DNA from 2 places in the Streptomyces sp. NPDC086766 genome. Region 1 is predicted to be linked to the other one. Evidence: riboswitches for the same ligand, from Rfam matches in the RefSeq annotation. Region 1 holds a riboswitch; the other holds the start of a gene.
What was found. Region 1 has a riboswitch for cyclic di-AMP ahead of ACIPM1_RS22415 (transglycosylase SLT domain-containing protein). Riboswitches for the same ligand answer to the same signal wherever they lie in the genome.
Positions count from the first base shown of each region.

Region 2: another riboswitch for cyclic di-AMP. It lies ahead of ACIPM1_RS06305 (C40 family peptidase); the one in region 1 lies ahead of ACIPM1_RS22415 (transglycosylase SLT domain-containing protein).

Region 1 covers NZ_JBIVBI010000012.1:111,163-114,966, forward strand. The annotation lists gene ACIPM1_RS22410 (polyprenyl synthetase family protein) at 1-684, opposite strand, end outside; cyclic di-AMP (ydaO/yuaA leader) riboswitch at 1,386-1,514, shown strand; gene ACIPM1_RS22415 (transglycosylase SLT domain-containing protein) at 1,519-2,004, shown strand; gene ACIPM1_RS22420 (HAD family hydrolase) at 2,112-2,924, opposite strand; gene fahA (fumarylacetoacetase) at 3,392-3,804, shown strand, end outside.
Region 2 covers NZ_JBIVBI010000003.1:109,234-113,037, forward strand. The annotation lists gene ACIPM1_RS06295 (helix-turn-helix domain-containing protein) at 1-571, opposite strand, end outside; gene ACIPM1_RS06300 (ATP-binding protein) at 784-1,248, shown strand; gene ACIPM1_RS06305 (C40 family peptidase) at 1,425-1,898, opposite strand; cyclic di-AMP (ydaO/yuaA leader) riboswitch at 1,902-2,083, opposite strand; gene ACIPM1_RS06310 (hypothetical protein) at 2,466-2,765, opposite strand; gene ACIPM1_RS06315 (ATP-dependent Clp protease proteolytic subunit) at 2,773-3,408, opposite strand; gene ACIPM1_RS06320 (ANTAR domain-containing protein) at 3,583-3,804, shown strand, end outside.

The DNA.
Region 1 (3,804 bases):
GTCCGAGGCGATGTCCAGCACGTCGTCCGCCAGCTGGAAGGCGACGCCGAGCCGCTCCCCGTACTGCGTCAGCACGTCCACGACGTTCTCGTCGGCCCCGGACATCATCGCCCCGAACCGGCAGGACACCGCGACCAGCGATCCGGTCTTGCCGCTCAGCACGTCCAGGTAGTGGTCGACCGGGTCGCGGCCGTCCTGCGGTCCCGCCGTCTCCAGGATCTGCCCGGTGACCAGCCGCTCGAACGCCACGGCCTGCACGCGCACCGCCTCCGGACCGAGATCGGCGAGGATCTGCGAGGCCCGGGCGAACAGGAAGTCGCCGGTCAGGACGGCGACCGAGTTGCCCCAGCGGGTGTTCGCGCTGGCCACTCCACGGCGCACCGCGGCCTCGTCCATCACGTCGTCGTGGTACAGCGTCGCCAGGTGGGTGAGCTCCACGACCACGGCGGACGGCACGATCCCCGGCGCCTCCGGGTCACCGAACTGCGCCGCGAGCATCACGAGCAGCGGCCGGAACCGCTTCCCGCCCGCCCGTACGAGGTGCTGGGCGGCCTCCGTGATGAAGGGGACCTCGCTCTTGGTGGCCTCGAGCAGCCCTTCCTCGACAGCCGCCAATCCGGCCTGGACATCGGCTTCCAGAGCCTGGTCCCGCACGCTCAGCCCGAACGGCCCGACGACGGTCACGAGGGGTCTCCTGTCTGCTGGTGTCTGCTGGCGATTACACGGTTTGTCGATAGGTCGCTGCCCTCACTCAAGTCAGCGTATCCGGTCACGTTTCGATCACCGCTAGCGCCCACCGATACAGGCCAGGCGGTATCGGAGCACGCCCGGTATGCAAGTAATCCATTCATATGGACGCATAAATATAGATTCGCCCCTTTCGATCCCCGCACACCACGTTCATGCACACCCGTACGCCACCCTCCCGCCGAACGACTCACAGCGCGGCACCCTCGCGGCACCCGGGTGACACGCGACCCACCCGCCGACGGCTTCCGGTGACACCCGGACGGACACGCCCGGACGGAGTCCGATTAGTCCATCTTGATGCCCCAAGTCCCCTTGGCCTTAATTGCTCTTCGCCAACTTAAACCGTGAGTTGGGTCACACCCCTCCCCCGCCCTCACTCTGGCCGCATACCCGCACTTCGCCTTTCCTCACAGGCGAGTTGACCCTGTGCGTACGCAAAGGATCAAGCACCCCATTAGCCGCACATCAAGGTCAATAGGGACGAGCTGTGAATCGCCTACTTGTTCAGGACATGTGCTCTCGCATACGTTCCCGGCCACCGGGCGGACGCCGAATCCTGCCACCGCCCGCGAACCCATCGAACGAACCACGCATGGCAGGAGCGGGGGACCCAGGTAAGTCGCCGGGCCGGACGCGTACGTCGCACACCGTGTGCCGTACGCCGCGCCGGAACGGCTAGGGGTGAAGCCGTGCCCTCGGGGGCACGGCCGGGCGCCTCCCCGCCCGAACCCGACAGCTCACCTCGCAGGCGACGGAGAGGAATTCACCATGCCTGCCCAGGGTCTGCTCCGCCGTCCCCGCGCCGCCCGCATCGCCCGCGCCCTCGCCGCCGTCGGCACCGGTGCCGCCGTTCTCGCCCTCCCGCTCATCGGCGCGACCAACGCGTCCGCGGCCACCACCTCCGCCCCCGCCGCCGCGAGCACGCTCGCACACCCGAACAACCTCGACGGCTGGATCCGCGCGTCGCTCGCGATCATGGCCCAGAAGGGCATCCCGGGCACGTACAACGGCATCTACCGCAACGTCATGCGCGAGTCCTCCGGCAACCCGCTGGCCATCAACCTCTGGGACGCCAACGCGGCCGCCGGCATCCCGTCCAAGGGCCTGCTCCAAGTCATCGACCCGACGTTCGCCGCCTACCACGTGCCGGGCACGGCGTGGAACATCTACGACCCGGTCGCCAACATCACGGCCGCCTGTAAGTACGCGGCCACCCGCTACGGCTCCATCGACAACGTCTTCGGCGCCTACTGACGGACGCCGGTGGGCGCCCGGCGGCGCCCACCGGCCGACGGGGCACGCACCCAGCGGCACCCTGCGGCACCCAGGGTGCCGGCGGGCGGGCGGCCCTCCGGAAGCGGCTACCGCTCCGGGAACAACCGGTCGAGGACGACGGCGATGCCGTCGTCCTCGTTCGACAAGGTGATCTCGTCGGCGACCGCCTTGAGTTCGGGGTGGGCGTTGGCCATGGCGACACCGTGGGCGGCCCACTGGAACATGGGGATGTCGTTCGGCATGTCGCCGAAGGCGAGGGCGTGTTCGCGGCCCAGCCCCAGGTGTTCGGCGGCCATGGCCAGCCCGGTCGCCTTGGTGATGCCGCAGGGCTGGAGCTCGACGGTTCCCGGGCCCGACATGGTGACCGTCGCCAGGGAGCCGACCACCCCGCGCGCGACGGCCGCCAACTCGTCGTCGGACAGCACGGGATGGCGCAGCAGCACCTTGCTGATGGGGGCGCTCCACAGGTCGTCGCGCCGGTCCACCCGCACGGCGGGCAGCGTCGGGTGCGGCATGAGATACCCGGGCTCGATCAGCGTCAGCCCGTCCACCCCGTCCTGATCGACCGCCGCGTACACCTGCCCCACCTCGGCCTCGATCTTGCCGAGCGCGGTCTCGGCCTGCTCCCGGTCCAGGGTGACCGACCACAGCAGGCGGTCCGCCCCGGCGTCGTAGAGCTGCGCGCCCTGGCCGCACACCGCGAGGCCCGTGGCTCCCAGGGCGTCGAGCAGCGACCGCACCCTCGGCGCCGGCCGCCCGGTCACCACGAGGTGCCGGGCACCGGCGGCCGCCACCCGCGCGAGCGCGGCGAGGGACCGCTCGGACGGGGTGTCGTCGCCGCGCAGCAACGTTCCGTCCAGGTCAGTGGCGATGAGGGCGTATACGGGGGAGGCGGCCATGATCAGAGAATACGGATCCACCGCGACCCCGACTCGACGGGAACCGGACGACCACGGCGGCCGCCTCAGCCCTACCCGCACCTCCTGAAGTCCCCTGTACGCGGGGGTTCTTCACCCCGTGCCTGTCCGCGCGGCCGCGCTGGGCGCGAGGGGGACGCGACAGCGCCAGACGGTGAGCGTGAGCGAGATCACGGCATCCTTCCCCAGCACGTCGGCGGCATTCCTGGCCACGGGTCCCCCCACTGTGTCCCCCTACGGAACGGAGCCACCCCGTCCGCGCCCCCAAAGGGCGCTGAGCCGGAAGTGACTCCTCCGACAACCTCGAATCGGACATTGCAGACTCTTTAGGCACTGCCCAAGACGGCCGACTCGGCCGTAACGTGTGGCGCGACCACATGGAAGACGTCCCGTGCCCTGCGCACGAGAGAGCACGACACGAGAGAGCACGAGAGGAAGGCAAGCACTCCATGCCCCCCTTCGAGGTCCCCGAGGGCGACCCCTTCGGTCCGCACAACCTCCCCTACGGTGTCTTCTCCCGCGCCGGGTCGCAGAGTTCGCAGGCTCCGCAGAGCCCGCAGGAGAGGACCGTCGGCGTCCGGCTCGGCGACCACGTCCTCGACGCGGGCGCGGCGGCGCGGGCGCTCGGCTCGCCGTACGCCTCCCTGCTCGCCCAGCCCACGCTCGGCCCGCTGCTGGCGGCGGGCCGCACCGCCTGGTCCGACGTCCGGCGGGCGCTGACGGCGTGGGTGACGGTGCCGTCCCACCAGGAGGCCGTCGCGCCGTTCCTGTACCCGCTGGACTCGGTGACCCTGCACCTCCCCTTCGACGTCGCGGACTACGTCGACTTCTACGCCTCCGAGAACCACGCCCGGAACGTCGG
Region 2 (3,804 bases), on a different contig from region 1:
GCGCCATCACCTCGGGCCCTCCGACCTCCCGGCGCAGCACGGCCTCGTCCAGTACCGCCGCCAGTTCCAGCGGCGGCCGGGCGCGCAGCACGTCCTGCCGGGCCAGCCGCACCTCCACCAGCGCGTCCAGCCGCTCGTCGTCGAGCCCCTCGACGGCGGCGCGGGTCACCGCGCGGGCGTACTCGGGGGTCTGGAGCAGTCCGGGGACGACCGAGGTCTCCAGGGTGCGCATCCCGCTCGCCTGGGACTCCAGGCTGATGAAGTCCCGGTAGGTGGACGGGAGTACCCCGCGGTACGCGTGCCACCAGTGATGCCTGCCGCCGCGGTCCTCCGACCCGGCCAGCGCCATCAGCAGCTCGCGCAGCTGGGCGTCCGCGACGGCGTACGCGTCCAGGAGCAACCGCACGTCGGCCGGTTTGACCCCGCTGGCGCCGGTCTCGATCCGGCTGACCTTCGACTGGTGCCAGCCCACCATCCGGGCCGCCTCACCGCTGGTGAGACCCGCACCGGTGCGCAGCGCGCGCAGTTCGGCGCCCAGTTTCCGACGGCGCACCGCGGGACCGTTCTGCATGCGCTCCCACCTACTCCCTCCGGGCCGCCCAAATACGCTCTGCCGTGGCAGAGTTCACCGCTTCGAGCGACAGATATATGCATATCCTGGTGGATCGCCACCGCGAACGACGCGGTAATGGCAGTCTGACGACGAAGCACCAGTCCGGGACCGTACTCGAACCATCCGCTCCGTGTCGGACTGCGGTCCCGTGGGAAAGGGACGACGTCGCCATGGCAGACCATCTGGAAGCATCCGTCACTCTGCCGAGCGATCCGGCCTCGGTCGCCGCGGCCCGCGCCTTCGTGGTGGGCACCCTGGCGGAGTGGGGTCTGTCGTCGGACTCGGAGACCGCAGACACCGTCCGTCTCATGGTGTCCGAACTCGCCACCAACGCCGTTCAGCACACGCTCGGGCAGTCGCCCACCTTCACGGTGGACCTGGTGCTCGCCCGCGAGGAGCAGTTGCGCATCGGGGTCACCGACAGCCACCCGCGGCTCCCGAAACGGCTGCCGGCCGCCGTCCAACAGGACAACGGCCGGGGCATGGTGATCATCCGGTGGCTCACCGTCGAGTGCGGTGGCAGTCTGACGGTGCGGCGCACCCGCGAGGGCGGCAAGACCGTCTGCGTCGAGCTTCCGTGGACGGCGCGGGTCCGTCCGGGGCCGGTCCCGGCCGCCGGTCAGCAGGAGCCGTAGGGCGGCGTCCTGCGGGGCCTGACGGAGCGGGCCCACCGGGGGACTTGCGGGGCTGGGCCCGGCAGGGTCCGCGGACACCGTGCGGAGGAGCCGGCGCGGCCCGTGGCGGAGCCGGGGCGCCGGGCGCCCCGGTGGGTGGTGACGGCGCCCGGGGCGCCGTCACCGTGTCCAGAGGGTCAGCTGACCCGCCCGTACCAGACGCTCTTCGTCCAGATCTTCTCCAGCCTCACCACGTCCCCGGACTTCGGTGCGTGCCAGATCTTGTTGTGACCCGCGTAGATGCCGACGTGGTACACGTTCGAGCCCGAGTGGAAGAACACCAGGTCCCCGGCCCGGCGGCTCCTCGCGGAGATGTGGTGGGTCTTGTTGTACTGCTGGGAGGCGGTGCGGGGCAGCTTCTTGCCCGCCTTCTTGAACGAGTAGAGCGTCAGCCCCGAGCAGTCGAACCTCCGCGGGCCCGACGCGCCCCACTTGTAGGGGGCGCCCTTCTTGGAGGCCGCGACCTGGAGGGCCTTCGTCGCCGTCGTGGCGGCAGCGGCGTCGGTGGCGACACCCGGGACCACGATGGAGCCGCCCACGGCGGCGATGGTCAGCGCCGAGGCGGTGCCGGCCCGGGCCATCAGCGACGGGACACGATTGAGCGCAGTCATGCGCAACCCTTCGTCAACCGCCTGTGAAGGATGACCTGTCGGATTCGGGCTGGCGAAGTAGCCCGGCCGCGTTGCCGCGGCTTCACCCCAAGGGCTGCTCGGCCCGGCCATGGTGTGACCGTTCCGGCGACCCGTCGTGCCTGGGTCCTCCACTCCTGCCGATGCACTTCTGTCGACCGGTCATCCGGGCGGCGGCAGGACTCGGCGTCCGCCCGGACCGCCCCGCCGGTGTGGCGGGGGCTTGTCGTCAGACAGGGATCTTCACCTACTCATGTCCGAAAATCCCAACGGAACCGGGGATTTGTGTTGTTACTCACCACTCACCCGTTCGGGTGGACACCCACACGATCGAATGAATGTCTCACCCCCTGACGACCCCCGGACCAGCACCGGAAGGGCTCGTTCCGCCAACCGGGCGCGCGTGTCGCGCAACTCGTGGGGCCCGGAAAAAGCAGCGACGCTTACGCCGTTGGGCGGTAACCCGTTCGGCTCGTTTCGGGCCTGTCGCCAACGTCCGGTGCGGAGCGCGGACATGGCGGCCGGCGGAGCGCGGCGGCGCCCGCCGGGTCAGTCCGGCGGCAGCGTGACCCGGGACGTGCGCCGCTCGCCGTCCAGCACGCGCAGCGCCCGCGCCAGGGTGTCCGCGTGCAGTTCCGTCTCGCCCCGCTCGTGCATCAGCGCGAGGGCGTCGCGCAGCTCGATCGCCTTGCGGACGAGCGCCTGAGCGGCTCTCAGGGCCCGATAGGTGCCCTCGTGGCGGGCGGGGTTGACGCGGCCCAGCAGATCGACGGCGTCCAGGTAACGGTCGATCAGCTCGGCCTCCGCGCGCGTCAGCGCGGGCAGCGGCGGCAGCTCGGGAGGCAGCACCGGCGGCTCACCTCGCGTCCGGCGCGGCGGCGGGACCCTTGCGGCTCTCGACGATCCGGTCCACCAGCCCGTACTCCAGCGCGTCCCGGGCGTCGAGGATGGTCGTCCGTTCGAGGTCCGCGCGCACCTGCTCGGGCGTCCGTCCGGTGTGCCGTGCGAGCAGCTCCTCCAGACGGGCCCGGATCCGCAGCAGCTCCTCGGCCCGGACGGCCAGGTCGGACGCCTGACCCTCCATCGGCTCGGGCAGCACGGGCTGGTCGAGGACCACGCGCGCGCCCGGCAGCGCGTACCGCTTGCCCGGGGTGCCCGCCGCCAGCAGCAGCGCGGCGGACGAGGCGACCTGGCCCAGGCAGATCGTCTCCACGTCGCAGGTCACGAAGCGCATCGTGTCGTAGACGGCCGTCGCCGCGGTGAACGAGCCGCCGGGGGAGTTGAGGTACAGCGAGATGTCCCGGTCGGGGGACTGGTGTTCGAGGTGGACGAACTGCGCCGCCACGTCGTTCGCAGAGGTGTCGTCGACCGGGGTGCCGAGGAGGACGATCCGCTCCTCGAGCAGCTTGGAGTACGGATCCAGGGTCCGCCGGCCGGCACTGGTGTGCTCGGTGAACTCCGGCAGGACGTAGCGGGCGGACGGTCGGATCATGACGTACCCCTCCATGCGACAGGCGGTGGCCGGCAGAGCTGCTGTCTGTAAAAAATGTACAGGACGTACGTAAGTCTGTGGGGGCGCCGGCCCGGCGGGCGGGTGTCGGGTCGTGCGCGGCGCGCTCCTGCGGGAAGCTGGGGGCACGGCCTCTCGACCCCCCAGAGGACTGCCATGGCGTTCTCCGAGATTTCCCGGCGGCACCCCCGCCCGCGGCTGTCCGTCTCCGCCCTGGCGCGGGAGAACGAGCTGCTGCGCGAGGAGGTCGCCCAGCTGACGTGCGCCCTGACCTCGCGTGCCGTCATCGACCAGGCCATCGGCGCCGTGGTGACCCTCGGCCGGATCGCGCCCGAGGACGCCTGGCAGGTCCTGCGGGACGTCTCCCAGCACACCAAC